DNA from 3 places in the Chryseobacterium paludis genome. Region 3 is predicted to be linked to each of the others. Evidence: riboswitches for the same ligand, from Rfam matches in the RefSeq annotation. Region 3 holds a riboswitch; each other region holds the start of a gene.
The links. Region 3 has a riboswitch for S-adenosylmethionine ahead of NG806_RS14350 (TonB-dependent receptor plug domain-containing protein). Riboswitches for the same ligand answer to the same signal wherever they lie in the genome.
Positions count from the first base shown of each region.

Region 1 (7,007 bases), 820 kb from region 3:
ATCTTATCTGTGAATTCCGTAACGTTCGGATTGGAGAATCTGCTGTATAAGTTTTTTGGTTTTTCTTCTGCAAAACTCGCTCTCATATCTTCAGCATCCTGAAAAATAAAACTTGATGTAAGATATAAAGGCGTCGAATGTTCATCAAACTGAGTTCTTTCTGTCTGAGTTCTTATTGCAAATGTTTCAAAATTTTCCATATAGTTTTAATTCTAATAATGTAACAATATATCAATGTAACAGTTTACCAATGAAGCAATTCTTCTTTTCCGGGTAGCTATTGGTACATTGTTATACTGCTACATTCGTACATTAATTTATTTAGTTTCGCTTACTCTTAAAATATCTCCGAAAACCCCTCTTGCAGTTACTTGCGCTCCTGCTCCTGCACCCATAATCACAATCGGATTCTCACCATAACTTTCCGTGTAGATCTCAAAAATGGAATCTGAACCTTTTAGCTGGCCTAAAGCCGAGGTAGCAGGAACAGAAATCAATTTCACATCAAGCTGCCCCTTTTCCTTTTGTAAATCACCATGTAAGTCACCTACGTAACGTAATACATGATCCGAAGCCTGACCATCTTTGATATTCTGATATTCAGTATCCAATTCTTCCAGTCTGGAGATGAATTCGTTTTTCCCGATCGAGAGAAGGTCTTGAGGGATTAGGTTCTGAATATTTATATCACTGAATTCATTAATAAGATCAAGTTCTCTGGCTAAAATCAAAAGTTTTCTTGCTACATCATTTCCAGAAAGATCTTCACGAGGATCTGGTTCAGTAAAACCTTTTTCCATTGCCTCCCCTATAACTGTTGAAAACTTATCATTTCTAATAGAGAAATTATTGAAAATATAACTTAAAGAACCGGAGAATACCCCTTTTATTCTTGTAATATTTTCCCCTGAAAGGTGTAATAATTTTATCGTATCAATCAAAGGTAAACCAGCTCCTACATTAGTTTCATAAAGATAACGTCTGTTGTTTTTATTCAACGTATATCTTAGTTTACGATATTCTTCAATAGGTAGTGTATTGAATATTTTATTCGAAGAAACCAGATCAAATCCATTTTCTGCCAAGGCATGATAGTTTTTAACAAAGTCCTTACTTGCCGTATTATCAACTACTATTAAATTTTCCAATTGATTTTCTCTTGAAAAATTAATTAGCTCATCAACATTTGAAGGGCTTTCCGCTATTAAAACCTCATCATTCCAGTTACTGTCGAAACCTTTTTTATTGAATGCTATTTTCCTTGAGTTCGCAACTGCTACTACTTTAAGGTCAATTTTTTTTCGTCTTTTGATTTCTTCTGAAGATTGTAAAACCTGATCAATCAGAGTTTTTCCAACATTTCCATGTCCTATTATTGCCAGATGAACTGTTTTAGGTTTTTTTGATATTTCAGATTCGATGATATTTTTAGTTTTTTCGTCTTGTGAAGAGGTTACTACGATATTTACTCTTTTTTCGCTTGCTATTTGATTGAGAAGTAATGGGAATACATTATTTCTAGCCAACTCTGCAAGTACTTTATTAAGGTCTTCAGCTACAAAACCTAAGACAGAAACATTGTTAATACTGTAGATCTGAGAAACTTTCCCGGATTTTCTTTCTGATTCAAATTCATCAATGAGACAATTTACAGCCTTTTCAGAATCATCTTCGTGAACCAGAATTGATAATCCGTTTTCAATAGCCTGTTGTGAAATTACTCCAACACTAATCCGTGCTAAAGTAAGTGCTTTAAAAATTCTTCCATCAATACCGATTTCTCCCAGGAAATCTTCACCCTCAAATTTGATAATTGATCTATTTTTTAAAAATTTTATTTCGTTAGCATTTTTCATCTGTTCATTCTTTATTGTTTAGTGTTGCTACAGGAAATTTTGTGTTCGCTTAATTTCAGTCTGTAACAAGATGTTTTTAATGATATTATTTAATTGTTTATATTCCATTAGGAAGGCATCGTGCCCATGTATTGAGGTGATCTCGTGATAAGAAACATTCTCTTTTTTGCCTGTCAGTTTTTCAAAACACATCCGGATTTCTGAAGCAGGAAAGAATAGATCTGTATCAACGGAGATCAAGTCCATTCGTGCCTGAATTTTCTCCAACCTATTTTCTTCAGCGTTGATGTTCATAAGTAAATGATTCATTAGCTTGTAAGATTTCAAACTAAATCTTTCATTAAGAGCCTTTCCATGATAAACAAGCCAATCTTCTGATTCAAGCTTTTGTTTTTCTGTATTGTATTTATTTTGAAATCTGTCGTTTAAAGATTGTGGAGTCCTGTAACACAACATCGCATGAATTCTGGCTTTTTGTAATGGTTCATCATTTCCGTTCAATAAAAACTTCTGAACCAAACACTGAGCATGAAGCCAATCGTGTGTTTTAAAATCACAGGCAATAGGAATGAATATTTCAGCCAGTTGTGGATTTTTCACCAACATTTCCCAGCCTATTCCGCCTCCAAGAGAGCCTCCAATGATGGCGTACAAATTTTTAATATTTAAAAACTCAAGACCCTTTAAAAATATATTTGCAATATCTGAAGGTGTAAAGTCCTCATACTCATCAATTAAAAAATGATCATAACCGTTTCCTGGAATATTAAAACACAGAACGGTATAAGAATTAATATCAATAACTTCTCCTTCTCCCACTAACTGCTTCCACCAACCATTTTTCCCTGAAACATTTGAGTTTCCTGTTAAAGCGTGGTTAATTAAAATAATGGGTGCAGTAAACAATTCTTTCCCGAAGAGCTGATAACTCAACGGGATATGGTATTCCTTTCCGGAATAGGTTTGATACGAAAGATTAATATGTTTTAGTTCTGTTTTCAATTCTATTATATATTACTTATAACACAATTGAAAATGCCACGAGAAATGGCTGAAGAACTTCAGTAAGTTATCTGTCCAAAATAAATATTTGGTAGAACGTAGCACCTTCTTCGCTTGCACAAAGGGTTGCTAAGGTTTCATAGGGTCTAATCCCTCAACCTTTCTTGATAACATTTTCAATATTTGAATGATCGAGCTGCAAAGATAGTTCATTTTATTTTAAATTTTTACAAAAAAATATTTTTTTCTCAAAAACCCTCTAATTATAAGAGTTACAAGGATATGTTAAGAATTATTCAGATAGAAAAAATTGGAATTATTTTTCAAAAAAATTAACTTCGTAGTGAAAATGATGATTTATGACCGCAGAAAAACAAAGATTACAAGATATCAACTGGAAAAGTTGGGGCCCTTATGTAAGCAATAGACAATGGGGTAATGTTCGTGAAGATTATAGCCCTAATGGCAATGCCTGGAACTTTACAAACCACGACAAAGCTGAAAGTTATTCTTATCGATGGGGGGAAGAAGGAATTGCAGGAATATCCGACACCAAACAGCTTTTTTGCTTTGCTCTTTCGTTCTGGAACAAGAAAGATAAAATGGTAAAAGAACGTTTTTTTGGATTGAGCAACCCTCAGGGAAATCATGGGGAAGATATCAAAGAAATCTTTTACTACCTGGACAACACTCCTACACATAGCTATATGAAGATGGTATACAAGTATCCCATCAATGAATTTCCTTATGACCATCTGGTTTCTGAAAATGGAAAACGCAGCAAAAAAGAGGCTGAATATGAAATTATTGATACAGGAATTTTTGATAATAATGAATATTTTGACATTTTTATTGAATATTGCAAGGCAGAAACCAATGACATTCTGGTACGGGTTTCTATCCATAACAGAAGCCAACAGGATGCACCTATAATCGTAGCTCCAACCGCATGGTTCAGAAATAACTGGAAATGGGGTTACAATACTTATAAAGGCATGTTGAATGCTTCAAATGAAGGCTGTATTGATATCAATCACGACAGTGTTTCTATTAAAAAGTTTTATTCAAGAAATACAAATGCAAGAAGTGCCTTTTGTGATAATGAAACAAATACACGGAAATTATATGGAGTCCCATTTATTGAAAACACCTATTTCAAAGATGGAATAAATGATTATATCATTCATAAAAGTAATAGTATCAATCCTGAAAAAAGAGGATCAAAAGCTTCTTTTATCATCGATGAAATAATTGGCGGTGGCCAGTCAAAAACTTTTGATTTCAGATTATCACCCGAAGATACGGATGAGCCTTTTTACCAGTTTGAAGAAATCTTCAATACCCGAATTGCCGAAGCAAATGAATTTTATAATGAAGTTCAGCACGATGTAACCAATGAGGATGAAAGAAATGTTCAAAGGCAGGCTTTCGCAGGATTACTTTGGAACAAACAGTTTTACCACTACAACGTTGGAAAATGGCTAAAAGGAGACCCCAATTTTGATGCACCACGGGATTTCTATAACTACGTAAGAAATACAGAGTGGAATCATATGCATAATAAGGATATAATTTCCATGCCTGATAAATGGGAATACCCTTGGTATGCAACCTGGGATCTGGCCTTCCATTGCGTTCCTTATGCATTGATCGACGCACAATTTGCAAAAAACCAACTTCTTCTATTAACAAAGGAATGGTATATGCACCCCAACGGGCAGCTTCCTGCTTATGAATGGAACCTCAGTGATGTAAATCCACCTGTTCACGCATGGTCTTGTTTCAGGGTTTTTAAAATTGATGAAAAAACAAATGGCAAACCAGACTTGTTGTTCCTTGAAAAAGTTTTCCAGAAATTACTTCTGAATTTTACATGGTGGGTGAACCGTAAGGATAAAAATGGTAAGAATATTTTTGGTGGCGGTTTCTTGGGACTCGATAATATTGGTGCATTCGACCGAAATATGGAACTCAAAGATGGCGAACATCTGGAACAGGCAGACGGTACGAGCTGGATGGCAATGTATGCCTTGAATATGATGAGAATAGCTATGGAGCTGGCTCAATATTACCAGGTATATGAGGATATGGCCATTAAATTCTTTGAACATTATCTTTATATTGCAGAAGCTATGGAAAATATGGGTGATGGCAAGGAAGGATTATGGAATGAAGAGGATGGATTTTTCTATGATGTACTCCAATTAGGTGATGGTGAAAGTGTAACCCTTCGCTTGAGAAGTATTGTTGGGCTTATTCCACTATTCGCTGTAGAGATCATCGATCACGGGTTACTGGAAAAAATGCCTAACTTTAAAATAAGAATGGAATGGGTTCTTAAAAACAAACCAGAACTTACAAAATTAGTTTCTCATTGGGATGAAGAAGGCCACGGAAGAAAGCACTTAATGAGCATTTTACGCAAAAACAGATTATCAAAAGTTCTTACCAGAATGCTCGATGAAAAAGAGTTTTTAAGTTCCTATGGAATCAGGGCGATGTCAAAAGTATATGAAGAAAATCCTTTTATATTCTCCGTTCATGGTACTGAAAACGTTGTTTATTATACACCGGCAGAAAGTGACAGCAGGATGTTCGGAGGAAATAGTAACTGGAGAGGACCCATTTGGTTTCCGATTAATTTTCTAATCGTAGAAAGTCTTCAGCGATTTCATTTCTATTATGGGAATAGCTTAAAAGTGGAACTACCAACGGGAAGTGGAGACAAAAGAAACCTTGAAGAAGTGGCCCAGAATATCAGCAATAGACTTTGCTCGATATTTTTAAAAGATGAACAGGGCCAAAGGGCTTTTAATGGTGGAAATAATAAGTTTAATTATGATGAGCATTTTAAGGACTATATCACTTTTTATGAATATTTCCATGGTGACAATGGTCGTGGAGTTGGTGCATCACATCAAACAGGCTGGACCGCTACTGTAGCCAAACTTATGAAACCAAGATAAGATAAAACACCTAAAATACTTCTTTTCAAAAAGGAGTATTTTTTTTAGTTAGACACCAATCCCTGCCGTTCCTCTTTATTAAAAAGTTCTCTTATTCATGAGAACACATATGCTTACATTACATAAAAATACTTAGCCTTATATTTTAATGAAAATTTAATAATCAATTTGAAATTATGATGAATTATTAATAAAACAATCTTTATCTTAGCATAACAAACTTAAAAGTATTTTTTATGAAAGGAAAACTACTACCTGCTGCATGCCTGGTATTATCAAGCATGTTCATTCATCAGATTAATGCTCAGGAATATCAACCTATTCCCATCCAAAGTGGATATAATGCTGATGTTATCGCGAATGGAATTGGAAGTTCAACGACTTCTACTAACAATGATGTAGATGGTGTCAATTATGCCTTTGTTTCGAGAGACTTTCAATTAACTTCTACCAGCACACCATTGACGTATGGTTTACCTATTAGTGGAATGTTCAATTCTGCCGTCAGCTCTACCCCTGGATTAGGTTATCAATTAGCTTCTTACAGTGGCAATAATGTTTTAAGACTTGAAAATACAGCTGATTCAGGAACTCTTACCTTTTCGACACCTATCCCGGCAATAAACTTATATATGCTGGCAACAGGAGGCAGCGGAGCCTGTACCGTGGATGTAAGCGTTAACTTCGCCGACTCCTCAACACAGTCATTTACCGGAATCAATATTTCCGATTGGTATTACGCAGCAAATTTTGCCATTCAGGGGATAGGAAGAATTAACCTCAATAATGACAATTTGGAATCTGGTGGTGGAACAGAACCCCGATTGTATCAAATCCCTCTTGCTATTGATGCTGCTAATCAGTCTAAAAACATCCAAAGTGTAACTATCACAAAAACCGGTACTGGCGGAATTCCAAATATTTTTGCATTCTCCGCCGATGTATATAGTTCCTGCCCTTCACCTTCAAATATTACGTATACTTCTACAATGAATAGTGCAACTTTAAGCTGGACAGCGCCAGCAACAGCGCCATCTTCAGGTTACGATTACTATTACAGCAGCACACCAACGGCACCAACTGCAACTACAACTCCTACAGGAAGTGTTGCCGCTGGTACCACTACCGCAACCCTGAACTCATTAACCACAGGGGAGACTTACTATTTTTGGGTGAGATCAAA
Region 1 is NZ_CP099966.1:3,994,148-4,001,154, reverse strand. It holds gene NG806_RS18185 (O-succinylhomoserine sulfhydrylase) at 1-200, opposite strand, end outside; gene NG806_RS23010 (ACT domain-containing protein) at 318-1,856, opposite strand; gene NG806_RS23005 (alpha/beta fold hydrolase) at 1,884-2,858, opposite strand; SAM riboswitch class I at 2,923-3,032, opposite strand; gene NG806_RS18175 (MGH1-like glycoside hydrolase domain-containing protein) at 3,218-5,824, shown strand; gene NG806_RS18170 (T9SS type A sorting domain-containing protein) at 6,061-7,007, shown strand, end outside.
Region 1: it holds a riboswitch for S-adenosylmethionine, as region 3 does, so the genes downstream of both, NG806_RS23005 (alpha/beta fold hydrolase) here and NG806_RS14350 (TonB-dependent receptor plug domain-containing protein) in region 3, are expected to answer to the same signal.

Region 2 (7,007 bases), 660 kb from region 3:
GAAGAACCATCCGCTCTTACAGACCCTGAAATAAAGTAAGTGTTTTTAAAATCATATTCTGCTTTACCTAAAAAACTCAATAGACCTAATTTATCACTATTCCCACTGAATCCTCCCAACAGGGCAGCTGCATCCGGCTCATAATAATAAGGCAGAGAAAACTGACTTCTGTTTCCAGATATTGTTTGATATTCATAATGATAAAATTCCTGCCCTGCCAGAATATTGAAATGGTGCTGGTTGAATTTTTTATCATAGGTCAAAATATTACTGGTTGTATAAGATAGGGTTCTCGAATTTGTTTTCGTTACAGAACCACCTATTTCACTCCCCTCGCCCAACAATGGATTAGAATAATAATGTCCATTATAATTGACCAGGTCAACTGAGAAGCTTGATTTAAATTTTAACTCTGGTAAAAAAGTAAAGTCTAAAAATCCTTTTCCTGAAAAGTTATCTTCTCTGTTTTCGTTTTTATCTAAAGGTAAAGTTGCAGCAGCATTTTGATTCTGTAAAGCACTTGTTGGTCTGTATTTTCCAAAGTCATAGATATTGTTTCCATTGGCATCCAGTCTGTAACTTCCATCCGGATTTCTTTCATAATATGGATAAAAAGAAGGAATTACTCTTGCTGCATTAATGATATTATCTGTTCTTGAATCTGAAGAAGGTGGAGCCTCCTGAAGACTATTGGTATAACTTAAATTAGCACCAATAGTTAACCATTTTTTGACTTCATTATTAATTTTTAATCTGGTGCTGTATTTTTTAAAACCAGAACCAATGGCAATTCCTTTATCATCCAAATACCCTAATGAAAAAAAGTAATTCCCTTTCTCATTTCCACCGCTGAAATCAAGATCGACTTGATTTCTTGAAGCTACTCTCTGAAGAATATCCCGCCAGTCATCATTCCATAAAGCCTTAGCTCCAGGTAAAAGCTTTCCATCGGTTCCTACTGGCTGAGCATAATTTGGTCCATAAGGATTAATTCCCAATTCGTTCACCAAATTGTTTGTAGCCATCTGTGCTGCCTGTTGTGAAGATATCTGAGTTGATTGATATCCATTCCTCAAAGCTTCCCAATACAATTGAAAATACTGATCTGTATTTACCTGCTCATAATCTTTTACTGCTCTGCTGGAAAAACCCTGGCTCATATTAAAGTTGATTCGAGGCTCGCCTTTTTTTCCGGATTTTGTTGTTACTATTATAACACCATTTGCCCCTCGTGATCCATATAAAGAACTCGCTGTAGCATCTTTCAAAACACTGATAGACTCAATATCATTTGGACTGATAGAATTAATGTTTCCATCAAAAGGAATTCCATCTACAACAAATAAAGGATTGCTCGAAGCACTGATAGATCCGATCCCTCTGATACGTATCGTTGCTGTGGCTCCAGGTTGTCCGGAGGAACTTACTGCCTGCAGTCCTGCCACTTGCCCTTCCAGTGCCTTGGTAATATTAGTAACTGGTCTGTTATTAATCTTTTCACTTGAGATTGTTGCTACAGAACCTGTATAACTTGTTTTTTTTGCTTTACCGTAAGCAACTACGACAACTTCATCAATATCTTTTTCCCGAAGTGTATCTTTTTTAGGCTTTGTTTCCTGACCATTCACACTCATAATTCCTAAGAAAAACAAAGCACTTGGTGGAATCCAAATTTTAGCCTTAAATAAATTTTTACTAACCATAATCAATTTTATTTATGAAATATTAAAAAATAACCCTTTGCGGAAAAGACAGCAAAGGGCATCAATAAATTTGATTAACCTAATGCTTATTTTCCCTTAAAAGGCTGAATGTAACACCTTGCATTATGCAGGTTGTTAAGATTTCACAGGGTCAGTTCCCTCCATCTTTCTTTATAAGCCGATCGAAATATGGTTGCAAATCTAAAAACAATTAGTCTATAAAACAAGTAGACTATTAAATTTTTTATTAAAATTTCTCAAAAATTAACTAAATTTTTACATAAACTGCCTATCAATAGACCTTTAGAAAAAATGTTAATTTTTCAAACATGAGAAATATCATTAAAAATAATGTAATCCACCTAATTGAAATAAAAGACAGAAATATAAATGCTAATCAAAAAAACTTTTTAATTTTATAGTATGAAAATTTTAATTGTAAACGGTCCAAATCTTAATTTGCTAGGAACGAGAGAACCGGAAATTTACGGAACAATTTCAATGGCGGAATATTTAGATAAATTACGATCGGAATTTCCTACCCAAGAGCTGAATTATTATCAATCTAACATTGAAGGTGAACTGATCAACAGACTTCAGGAAGATAATTTTGATGCTTTAGTAATAAATCCGGGAGCTTTTACCCACTATTCTTATGCTATAGCTGATTGTTTAAAAAACATTCAAAAGCCTAAAATTGAAGTCCATATCAGCAACATTTATAAAAGAGAAGAGTTTCGTCAGAAGTCTGTGACTGCTGCATATACTGATGCAGTATTATCAGGCTTTGGCTTACAAGGTTACAGATTAGCGCTGTTGAGCTTTTAATTTTTGGTCACAAAAGAAAAAAATAAAAAAGCCTCATCAATGATGAGGCTTTAATTTTATATTAAGATGGTTTGTCTTAAATTGTTTGTTCCTGTAATTGCGGACCTGAAGCAATAAGCTTTTTCCCCTCTTCAGTATTACAATACTGTTCGAAGTTTTTAATGTATCTTGAAGCTAGATCTTTTGCTTTTTCTTCCCATTCAGTTGCATCATTATATGTATTTCTAGGATCTAGAATACCTTCCGTAACATTTGGTAAAGAAGTAGGAATCTCTAAATTCATAATTGGAATTCTCGTCTTAGGAGCATTTTCGATAGACCCATCAATGATCGCATCAATAATGGCTCTTGTATCTTTTAAAGAAATTCTTTTACCAGTACCATTCCAACCTGTATTTACCAAATAAGCTTTTGCACCGTGTTCTTTCATTTTACCAATCAGTGTTTTAGAATACATTGTTGGGTGTAATGTTAAGAATGCCTCACCAAATGCAGGTGAGAACGATGGTTCTGGAGAAGTAATTCCTCTTTCAGTTCCAGCTAATTTAGAAGTGTATCCACACAGGAAGTGATACTGAGCTTGGTTTTCATCCAATATAGAAACCGGAGGTAATACTCCGAACGCATCAGCAGAAAGATAAACTATCTTTTTTGCATGTCCGGCCTTAGAAGGCAAAACAATCTTGTTGATATGATAAATCGGGTAAGAAACTCTTGTATTTTCCGTGATTGAACCATCTGTATAATCAGAAACCCCATTATGAACAACAACATTTTCTAAAAGTGCATCTCTCTTAATCGCTCTGAAAATATCCGGTTCTTTTTCTTCTGATAAATCAATTACTTTAGCATAGCAACCACCTTCGTAATTGAATACTCCATTATTATCCCAACCGTGTTCGTCATCACCAATCAGATATCTTTTAGGATCTGCAGATAAAGTCGTTTTTCCTGTTCCGGAAAGACCAAAGAATAAGGCAACATCTCCTTCTTCACCTACATTTGCAGAACAGTGCATTGATGCCATACCTTTCAAAGGAAGATAATAATTCATCATAGCAAACATTCCTTTTTTCATTTCTCCTCCATACCATGTTCCACCAATGATCTGAAGTTTTTCAGTAAGGTTGAACATTACAAAGTTCTCAGAATTTAATCCCTGAGCCTCCCAGTTTGGATTAGTTGTTTTAGACCCATTCACTACAGTGAAATCCGGCTCTCCAAAGTTTTCCAGCTCAAAATGAGATGGACGGATGAACATATTAGTAACGAAATGCGCCTGCCATGCAACTTCTACAATGAATCTTACTTTAAGTCTTGTATCAGCATTTGTTCCACAAAAAGCATCTACAACATAAATTTTCTTAGAAGAAGAAAGTTGGTTTAGCACTAATTCTTTACAAGACTGAAAGATTTCTGCTGTTGTAGGTAAATTCACTTTACCATCCCAGAAAATTGTGTCTCTTGTAACATCATCCTGAACAATATATCTGTCTTTAGGAGAACGGCCTGTAAAAATTCCCGTTTTTACTGATACTGCACCAGATTCCGTAAGTTCAGCTCTTTCAAAACCCTGATTTTCGGGAGAAACTTCTGCTTGAAATAATTCCTCATAAGAAGGATTATATATTACTTCATAGTCTCCTTTAATCCCTAATTTTTGTAAATCCTGGATGATTTTAGCGTGTTTCATTTTACTTATATTTTCTATTTCTTTTTTTAGTCCAACAAAATTAAATATTAATTTATTGTTAAAGGTGGTTAAATATAATGATATAAGTCAGAATGACAAAGAAAAATGAAGAGTTGTAAATTGTTGTTTATGAGTTAATTATATTATCCCAATCAAAAATAGTATTAAAACCTTTTCCCCGAAAATAGTCCTTAAAGCCCCTGAATTTGGCACTCATCACAAAATCACCTCCCCATGCGCCCAAACTTTTTACAAAAAAGGGACAGTCTTCAAAAAGCCGATCCTTAACTGTTGGCATGTTCAGAAAGTGAGAAATTTTTTGTTCGTGAATCTCCATTAATCGTGAAAAATTATCCAATTTATTGCACAATAAAATTTCTTTTGTAAGATTTGAGAACTCTTCGATTAATTCATCAGATTTTACTTTAGATTTATAAAGATTAATAGCCTCTCTACTGTCTTGTTTCTGATTTAAATGAATAAAGATCAATTCATCTTTGAAAACAGGATTGAAGGTTACCTTTTTATAGTGTATTTCGGGTTTGTTTTGGTAAAGAACTGCAGATTTCTCTTTTGCAACAGCGATATCATAACCACTTCCGCCTAAGCTCATGGTATTTAACTGAAAAGCATTTATTCCTGCCCACTCGGAAAGATTATTCATTAAGGTAGAACTGCTTCCCAATCCAAAATCGGAAGGAAACTGAAGATTTGTTTTTAAATAATAGGAATCTGTTCCAGCAAGTTTGCTATTTGAAAGTTGTTGTACATTCTTTAAAGTTTTTACAATAAACTCTGCACTTATAGGAATATTGGTATCCAGGATCTGCCACTCTTTATAATCAATGACGGCTTCTAACCAAAGTTTATTCTGATGATAGGCTTTCCAGAAAATTAATGACTTCTGATCATTTTTTTCATCAAAAAAAAACTCTTGTCCTAGTTTGGTTGGTACCGCTAGGACAAGAGCTCCATCTATTGCGAAATATTCTGAAGTCAGCATCAGCTTTCCTGGTGAAAATATCTCGCCCATATTATTTTGTTTAGATTGCAGAAGCAACGTCTACAGAACCATCAATCTTTTTGATCAATCCTTGAAGCGTCTTTCCTGGTCCAACTTCTACGAAGTTAGAAGCACCATCTTTAATCATATTCTGAACAGATTGCGTCCACTTTACAGGACCTGTTAGTTGTGCAATCAAGTTTTGTTTAATTTCGTCAGGGTTAGTAACCGCTGTTGTTGTAATATTCTGATAAACCGGAATAGTTGCTTTTCTAAATTTGGTAAGCTCAATTGCAGCAGCTAATTTCTCTTGTGCCGGCTGCATCAATGGAGAATGGAAAGCACCATTTACAGGTAATAATAACGCTCTTTTAGCACCTGCCTCTTTTAATTTTATACAAGCCTCTTCTACAGCTGCTGTTTCTCCGGAAATCACTAATTGTCCAGGACAGTTATAATTTGCCGGAACAACAATTCCGTTAATCTGAGCACAGATATCTTCAACTTTAGCATCTTCTAATCCCAAAATTGCAGCCATAGAACTTGGATTTGCATCACAAGCTTCCTGCATTGCTTTTGCTCTTTCAGAAACTAACTTAAGTCCATCATCGAAAGATAAAACCCCATTAGCAACAAGTGCTGAAAATTCACCTAAAGAATGACCTGCTACCATTTCAGCACCAAGACCGTTTACTGCTTTTAGAGCAGCTACTGAATGTATAAAAATAGAAGGTTGTGTAACCTCAGTTTTTTTAAGATCCTCATCCGCCCCATTAAACATAAGGGAGAGAATATCAAAACCTAAAATTTCATTGGCAGATTCCATCAAGTCCTTTATGTCTTTTCGAGAATCATATAATTCTTTTCCCATCCCAACGAATTGAGAACCCTGCCCAGGAAATACAAGTGCTTTCATCTATTAATTTAAAATATTATGCAAATATAAATATAATATTAAGAATTTCCTTAATGCAATCCTCTTCTCTAAGGAACCAATCGAATCACACGATAGCCTGTATTTACATAAGCACCATTAGCTTTGGACTTTACAAACTCAAACTTAGTCGCAAGCTGGGTCTGAATTTTATTCATTTGTTTAAAGATTTCTCCTTTTTTGTTCTCTCTTGTTAACATATCATTTACAACATCGAACCCAATGATTGCATATCTTGAAGGAGTCTTACAATATTTACTTTTATAGGCTGCAAGGATTTCCTTTTCAAAACTTCCATCTGTATTGATCTTTCTATCCATTAGATAAACCAGATTAACCTGACTAAGCTCGTCTACTTTTTTCTCAAAACTTGGGACATAATACATACTGAAAGCTTTTACTCCCTGCACTTCTTTTGACAATGCAATTATTTTATTTGAAAAAGCTTCCCCGGTACCATCATTATCACTGGCTAAAATTGCAATTACCGGTGCTGATTGTCCGGTCATCATATTTTGATCCGCTTTGATTTCTGCAGGAGAACCTACAATCATCACATTTGGATTTTTAACCGCCTTTTCAAGACCTGCTTTAATATAATTAGCGTTGTCTTTTTTACCATCAGCAACTATATATATCTTTTGATCGGAATATACTGCCTTCACTTCATCTACGATCTTATCAGCATAGGTCTGATCATTCGTTTCAATAATAACCAAATTACTATAATTATACAGCTCAGGAGAGTTAGCAAATGGAGCTACAATAGGAATTTTTTGGGTTTTGGTAAAATCCAGTACGTCAATAACATTGGATTTAAAGAATGGGCCGATGATCAAATCTGTA
Region 2 is NZ_CP099966.1:3,842,952-3,849,958, reverse strand. It holds gene NG806_RS17445 (SusC/RagA family TonB-linked outer membrane protein) at 1-1,703, opposite strand, end outside; SAM riboswitch class I at 1,787-1,883, opposite strand; gene NG806_RS17440 (type II 3-dehydroquinate dehydratase) at 2,127-2,531, shown strand; gene pckA (phosphoenolpyruvate carboxykinase (ATP)) at 2,608-4,224, opposite strand; gene NG806_RS17430 (GYDIA family GHMP kinase) at 4,352-5,257, opposite strand; gene fabD (ACP S-malonyltransferase) at 5,268-6,143, opposite strand; gene NG806_RS17420 (LysM peptidoglycan-binding domain-containing protein) at 6,212-7,007, opposite strand, start outside.
Region 2: it holds a riboswitch for S-adenosylmethionine, as region 3 does, so the genes downstream of both, NG806_RS17445 (SusC/RagA family TonB-linked outer membrane protein) here and NG806_RS14350 (TonB-dependent receptor plug domain-containing protein) in region 3, are expected to answer to the same signal.

Region 3 (7,007 bases):
GAGAATCTTTACGAACGCTTGTGGGCCTTGTATCGGACAATGGGACAGAGAAGGTGCTGATAAAGGAGAGAAAAACTCAATCATCCACTCTTTCAACAGAAACTTTGCAAAGAGAGCAGATGGTAATCCAAATACTCATGCTTTCGTAGCTTCTCCAGAAATGGTAGCAGCAGTAGCAATTTCAGGAAGATTAGACTTTAACCCTATTACAGATACATTAACTGCAGAAAACGGTGATCAGGTAAGACTTGACGAGCCAAAAGGATCTGAATTACCGGCTAAAGGATTTGCTGTAGATGACAACGGTTACCAGGCTCCATCTGAAGATGGTTCGTCCGTAGTAGTAAAGGTAAGCCCTACATCTGATAGACTTCAATTGCTGGAAGAATTCCCAGCTTGGGATGGTAAAAACATTACCGGAGCTAAAATTCTAATTAAAGCTTTCGGAAAATGTACAACCGACCATATTTCTATGGCTGGGCCATGGTTGAAATATAGAGGTCACCTTGATAACATTTCAAATAACATGTTGATTGGAGCTGTCAATGCTTACAACATGGAAACGAATCATGTTAAAAATGAATTAACAGGTGAATTTGGTGAAGTTCCTGCTGTACAGAGAGCTTATAAAGCTGCTGGAATTCCTACGATTGTAGTAGGAGATCAAAATTATGGTGAAGGTTCATCAAGAGAGCATGCCGCAATGGAACCAAGACATCTTGGTGTAAAAGCAGTATTGGTAAAATCATTTGCACGAATCCACGAAACGAATCTTAAAAAACAAGGTATGTTAGGGTTAACATTTGCTAATGAAGCTGATTATGATAAAATCTTAGAAGATGATACTGTTAACTTCTTAGATCTTGATCAGTTTGCCCCAGAAAAACAGCTTACACTAGAATTTGTACATGCTGATGGAACAAAAGACATTATTATGGCAAACCATACGTACAATGCTCAACAAATTGACTGGTTCAAAGCAGGTTCTGCGCTAAACCTTATCAAGAAACAGGAAAACTAAATAAATTTTAGTTCTATATAATTAAAGCCTCGCAAATGCGAGGCTTTTTCTTTTCCAGTTTGGATTATATTATTAAAATTTAAATTCAACTCTTGCGAATAAAAATCTCCCACCAATACCATATTGGGAAACCTGTCTCGAATAAACAAACTGATTATCTGCAGTTAAAGAATTGATAAGAGGATTTTTAGAAGGCATAACATTGAATATATTATTACTTCCTATTGTTGCTGAAACATTTTTATTAAAATCATATCCAACAGAAAGATCGGTTACAAAGCGATTATTCAATACAAAATGTTCCTGTTTACCTACAACTCCATCAAAGTTAGCATCCAAAACATCAGCATCTGTTACCTTACCAAAGAAAGAATTTCTTACCAGAACATTAAAGGCAGAAAATTTTAGAGCATTCGAAAGAGTAGCTTTTACACGAGGAACTGCTTCTTCAAAATACACTCTGTTAGGCTCTGAAAAATAACTATCAATTTGACTTACTAACTTGGGAGACGCATGGATCTCACCAATCCTTTTGGTCTGATTAAGATTGAAACCAAAATAGTTTTCCAGGCTAATTCCAGAACCTAATCTCGTGGTCTGTGAAATAGTAAGATCAAGTCCTTTTGTTTGCGAATCAACTGCATTAGCAAAGAAATTAGCAGCGCTCGCCCTGGCAAGATCAAAAGCATTTTGAAGAACAGCTTGGTCAGATCCCGGAGCGAAAGTTCCATCCGGTCGCGAAAACAAGTCAGTTAATACCACTCTGTCTTTAATTTTAATATAATAGACATCTGCTGTAACGACCAAATTCAGTTTCGGAACTTTCCAAGTAAGCCCAGTACTATAAGATTGGGAAGTTTCCTGTTTCAATTTTGGAATTCCCAAAGCCTGTGCCGCTTCAGAATTATTTCTAAAGGTTCCCACCTGTGTAGTCTGTCCCTGCTGAATCAACGTAGATGTTGAACTATAATAAATCTGAGCCAATGATGGTGCTCTAAAACCTGTAGATACAGCGCCTCTCCAATTGAAATTATCAACCAATCTTACATTGGTCGCAAATTTATAATTGAATGTTGATCCAAAATCTGAATAATTCTCATATCGTAATGCTCCTTCTACCAACCACCAATCAGTTGGCTCCAGTTCAACATCCAAATATCCCGCAACACTATTTCTATTACCAGAAACTGCATTATCAGGGCTGAAACCCGGAAATACCTGTGAACCGGCAGGTCTGGTATTTCCAAAAAAATCGGTTACCAACTCATTTTTAGGAGTATTGACTGTTACTACATTTCCAAAAATATCATAAGAAGCATAAGAGTTTTCTTTACCCGCATTCACTTTATAATTTTCGTAACGGTACTCTCCTCCAAAAGCTATGTTTAGCCCATGTAGTACATCATATTTTTTTGAGAAATCAAGATTAAGTGTGTTCTGTAAAAACTCTAAACCTCCGGCATCAAAACTTCTTGGAGAGTTACTAACCAGGGAAGAATTAAAAGTATTTACTACTCCGAAATTGAATATGTTTTTACCAAAAGTATTGCTTAGGTCTACATTCCAGCCATTCCATTTTCCTTTAATTCCAGCTGCATAAGAATAGTCATTAATGGTTGCTTCAATCTGTGGTAAATATCCGTTAGGGGTAATAAAATTGATATTCCTTTCCGTATTTGGTAAACGGAAAAAACCACCCGCATTTCCTAACCTGTAGCTATAACCACCAAAAGAATAAACTTTCCAGTCATCATTAATAGGAACTTCTGAATTATAGTACACCTGTGCCGACTGCAGTTTCGATTGTCCAGCTCTGATACTGAAATCTTTTCGTTCTAATCCTCTGTAAGCAAGTTCATCATTAGTAACGTCTCCACCCAGTAATCCCTGTAATGTTGAAATACTATTTGCATTTGAAATTTGCGACTGTAAATCAGATGAAAAGTAATTTACTTTTGTTGCATATTGCTTGATCGCATTGATAATCTGTTGGTTATTAGGTGTATTACCAATATTTTTATACAATCCATCAATGTCCACTCCATCTTGTGCTGCTCTATAGTTAATGGCATTATAGGCATTGTAAATATCACCATTTCTCACCCCTGCTCTTGAATAAGGATCCCGATATTGCGTTGATGTGGTAATATTAAAAAAACCTTGTTTCCCCAATTTAAAACCATAATTAAGATCTAAGGAAATGGTTTCTCCATCCAAGCCTCCCGAAAAATTATTGGTAACAGGTGAAGCATATCCACCCAAAAATAGTTGACCAGAAAAACCTAATCTCTTTTTAAGACCTAAATTGACAACTCCGGCAATCGCATCGGAACCATATTGTGCAGAAGCACCGTCTCTTAATACTTCGATTTTATCCAATGCAAAAGCAGGAATAGCATTAAGGTCTGTTCCTACAGAACCTCTTCCAGGTGTAAGGGTAACGTTAATCAGTGAAGATTGGTGTCTTCTTTTTCCATTAAATAAGACTAAAACCTGATCCGGTCCTAACCCTCTTAGTTGTGCCGGATCGACAAAATCGGTTCCATCATTCACAGTATGTGATGTAGAAGAAAAAGAAGGGACTATATAGTTTAAGGCCTGACTTATATTATTAACCGGACTTTGTTTCAATATTTTTGAAATATTAATAACATCTACCGGAACGGGTGTATCTGTTAGTGATCTACCAGATCCTCTGGATCCAAGTAGAACCACCTCGTCTATTTTCTTAGATTTTATAGTATCTGATTGTGCGTAGTAAAATGTCGAAATAAGGGTGGCTGAAGTGATGATACTTCTGTGTTTAAAATTGCGCATGTGTTTTATCTTTTTTGTATTAATGATTGTCTGCTTAAAGCTTTTAAGCAATAGAAATTCCTAACCCTGCAAGTACAAGGCTAAAAAAGGAAATGATAAACGGTTTTATTAGTTAATAGAAACTAAAGGAAGCTAAGAACAGCAACACATACACATCGAATAATGATATGCATATTGATAGAAATAATGAAGCTTCGCTTCAGTATTCAAAAGACAAAAAGTCAAATTTGTTGTGGTGTCATTTCCCGTGTTCTTAAACATTGATTTATACTTTAAAACAAAAATTATAAGATGGGAAGAATAGAGTAAACATTTTTTCCGAAACTGAGTCGGCTTATCTATTTCAGCACCTTGCTTGTTTTGCAGGTTGCTATCCCATCTATGAGATTCTTGATAATTATGGGGCAAAGATATAACTATTTTGCAAATAAAAAAATAATTCACGGAAAAATTACATTAATCGCAAAATCAATCCAAGTCCTTAGAGTCTATAATTTAATGTATTCTTGGCACATTTAGGGAAATATCATATGATACAAGAAAAGAATCTTGTAACAAAATTTACTTTTACGCGTCTAACCAAGTAGTAGTAAAAAAACATTATGAAAAAAATTATACTCGTTTTATCTTTTCTAGGTATTACAGTTATACATGCACAGGAAAAGACCAATAATCAGGTAAAGGAAAAGCAAATTGAAGAGGTTGTAATGACCAAAACTAAAAAAGCCGTTGAACAGAAAGCAGACCGAACAATTTTCGATTTCTCTGAGCAACCTCAGCTTAATAACGGGAATGTATTAGAAGGAATCAAAAAACTTCCAGGGCTTGTTTCAACAGATATTGCAGGAATGATGTATCAGGGAAAAATACTTGATGTCTATCTTAATGGGCGTCCCTTGAATATTACGTCCAATGAACTTAATTCTTTTCTGGAAGGAATGCCAGCTAATTCGGTAGACAGGATTGAAGTCATTACACAACCTGGAGCTGAATTTCCAGCAACTTCAGGGGGTGCAATCATGAATATCATTACGAATAAAAACGCTAATAAGTACCTAACAGCAACCTATTCAGGAAACTATTCTTTTAGCAATTATGGTAAATTCAGAAATAGAACCACTAATTCTTTAAATTTAAATGCCAGAAATAAATATTTCGGATGGCAATTGAATTTTGGTCAGAATTATCGTGAAAGTATGCTAAACTCGAATCAAAATGACTTATTACTAAGTAATACGGATAGGGTTGGTCGTGGCTATTTTGCAAAGTCAGGATTAACCTTCGATCTTGGTCAGGATAGATTGCTATTAAACTATGATATCTATCACAACAAAAACAGCAATTATACTGATAGTAATGGCTTTGCTGATCTCCCTTACATTCCTATAAAAGACAGTATAAGAGAAGGTTATTTTCATGCATTTGATGCTGCTTACACGAACAACTTAAGACAAGAAGCTGTTGTTACCTATCAGAAACGCTTTAGCGATAAATCCCAAAAATTAGATTTTCAATTTGGATATACTAAATCTACCAGTAAGTTTGATCAGAATAATATTTTTAGAGACATCAATTATATTAATCCTGATAAAACTATCCCAAGGTTTTCAGACGGAGTACTGCTAAACAATGAATCTGATATGAGAATAGCCAATTTCAAAGTGGACTATTCTCAGCCAATTAAAATTCTTGATGGTGGAAAGGTAAGTTTTGGAGGATTATATGAAAAACAAAACTTCGATACACAAAGCAGAGGTCTGACCAATCTGGATTACCAGAGACAGACAGCATCTACTTACTTAGAGTTTCAGGCAAAATTGAAAAAATTCGATTTTACGTTAGGATCACGTGCTGAGAACTATGACATTTCCGGAATAACGAGAGTCATTGATAGCAAAGGGGCAGTTGTTCAGAAAGACTTACTTCCTTTTAATAAGTTTAAATTGTTTCCAAACGCCAGTGTACAATATAGCCTGATGAATCAGGTTTCTATTTCGGCTAACTACAATAAGAAGATAAGCTTACCAAGTATTTCTGCGCTTAACCCAAACAACACAACATTCCAAGGGCCAAACACTCAGGTTACAGGTAACCCTAATCTACAGCCAACAATTTTTGATAACTATGAAGTAAAGCTTTCTGCTTTTGATTATGCATTTATTGGATATAGTGTAAGTTCAGCAAAGAATCAGGTGGCTCAGATTATCAGAAAAGATGGTAAGAATCTCTTCAACGAACAGGTGAATATCTCCAGTATGAGGATTCATAATTTCAATATAGGCCTTCCTGTACCATTTATGATTTTCAGTAAGCCTATGAGTGAGATCATGAAGTTTGATTTTAACCCTGATAAGATTAACTTTATGTATATCTACGCCGGATACCAAAAACATGAAATTGATAATTTAAACAATAGAGGATTTTGGATTTTCAATGTGATGACTCAGTTAATTTTACCTAAGCAAATAAAGCTGACGGCTAATTATAGTTATCTGACTCCAAAAGCAGGCTATTTCTACTTTACTGCAGAGAAACCATTCAGCAACACGGTTGATATTACCTTAACTAAAAAGTTTTTGGATAATCGCCTTACAGTCTCTGTTTTTGCCAATGATATCTTCAATGGGCAGGTAATGCAGGTACGTTCTAATCCACCAAATGGCGAAGCTGTTACGCTAAGAACGAAATATGATACAAGAAACTTCGGGATCTCTATTAATTATAAAATTCCAACTAAGAATAAATTAGCTAAGGAAGACCCTAATATCTTAAACAGTACTAAAAAAGAGGACAACGGCGGAGTAATGCAACAGGACAATAAATAAAACTTCGTGAAATTGCAAAATCGTTGATTTGTTAATTTGTACACTCGTGCTCAATGTTGTCTGTCATTTCAACAAAGGAGAAATCTATACTAAGTATTAAAATAAAAAAGGAGGCAGTAAGAATATTCTTACTGCCTCTCTTATTTAAAACAATATAATTTAAAAATTAATGGTTTGAAATCGCCATTCTAAAGTATCGATAAGAGTTAGTTGATTTAGATTTAAAGGTAAATCTGTTATTATTTTTAAAGTCAGATGCGCCATCATACTTCCCACAATTCCGGGTAATGAACCCAGGACACCAAGGCTGTCACAATCATTAAGGTCTTCATCAAAAGGAGGTT
Region 3 is NZ_CP099966.1:3,178,621-3,185,627, forward strand. It holds gene NG806_RS14345 (aconitate hydratase) at 1-1,021, shown strand, start outside; gene NG806_RS14350 (TonB-dependent receptor plug domain-containing protein) at 1,094-3,838, opposite strand; SAM-I-IV-variant riboswitch at 4,141-4,240, opposite strand; gene NG806_RS14355 (TonB-dependent receptor domain-containing protein) at 4,441-6,663, shown strand; gene NG806_RS14360 (HesA/MoeB/ThiF family protein) at 6,823-7,007, opposite strand, start outside.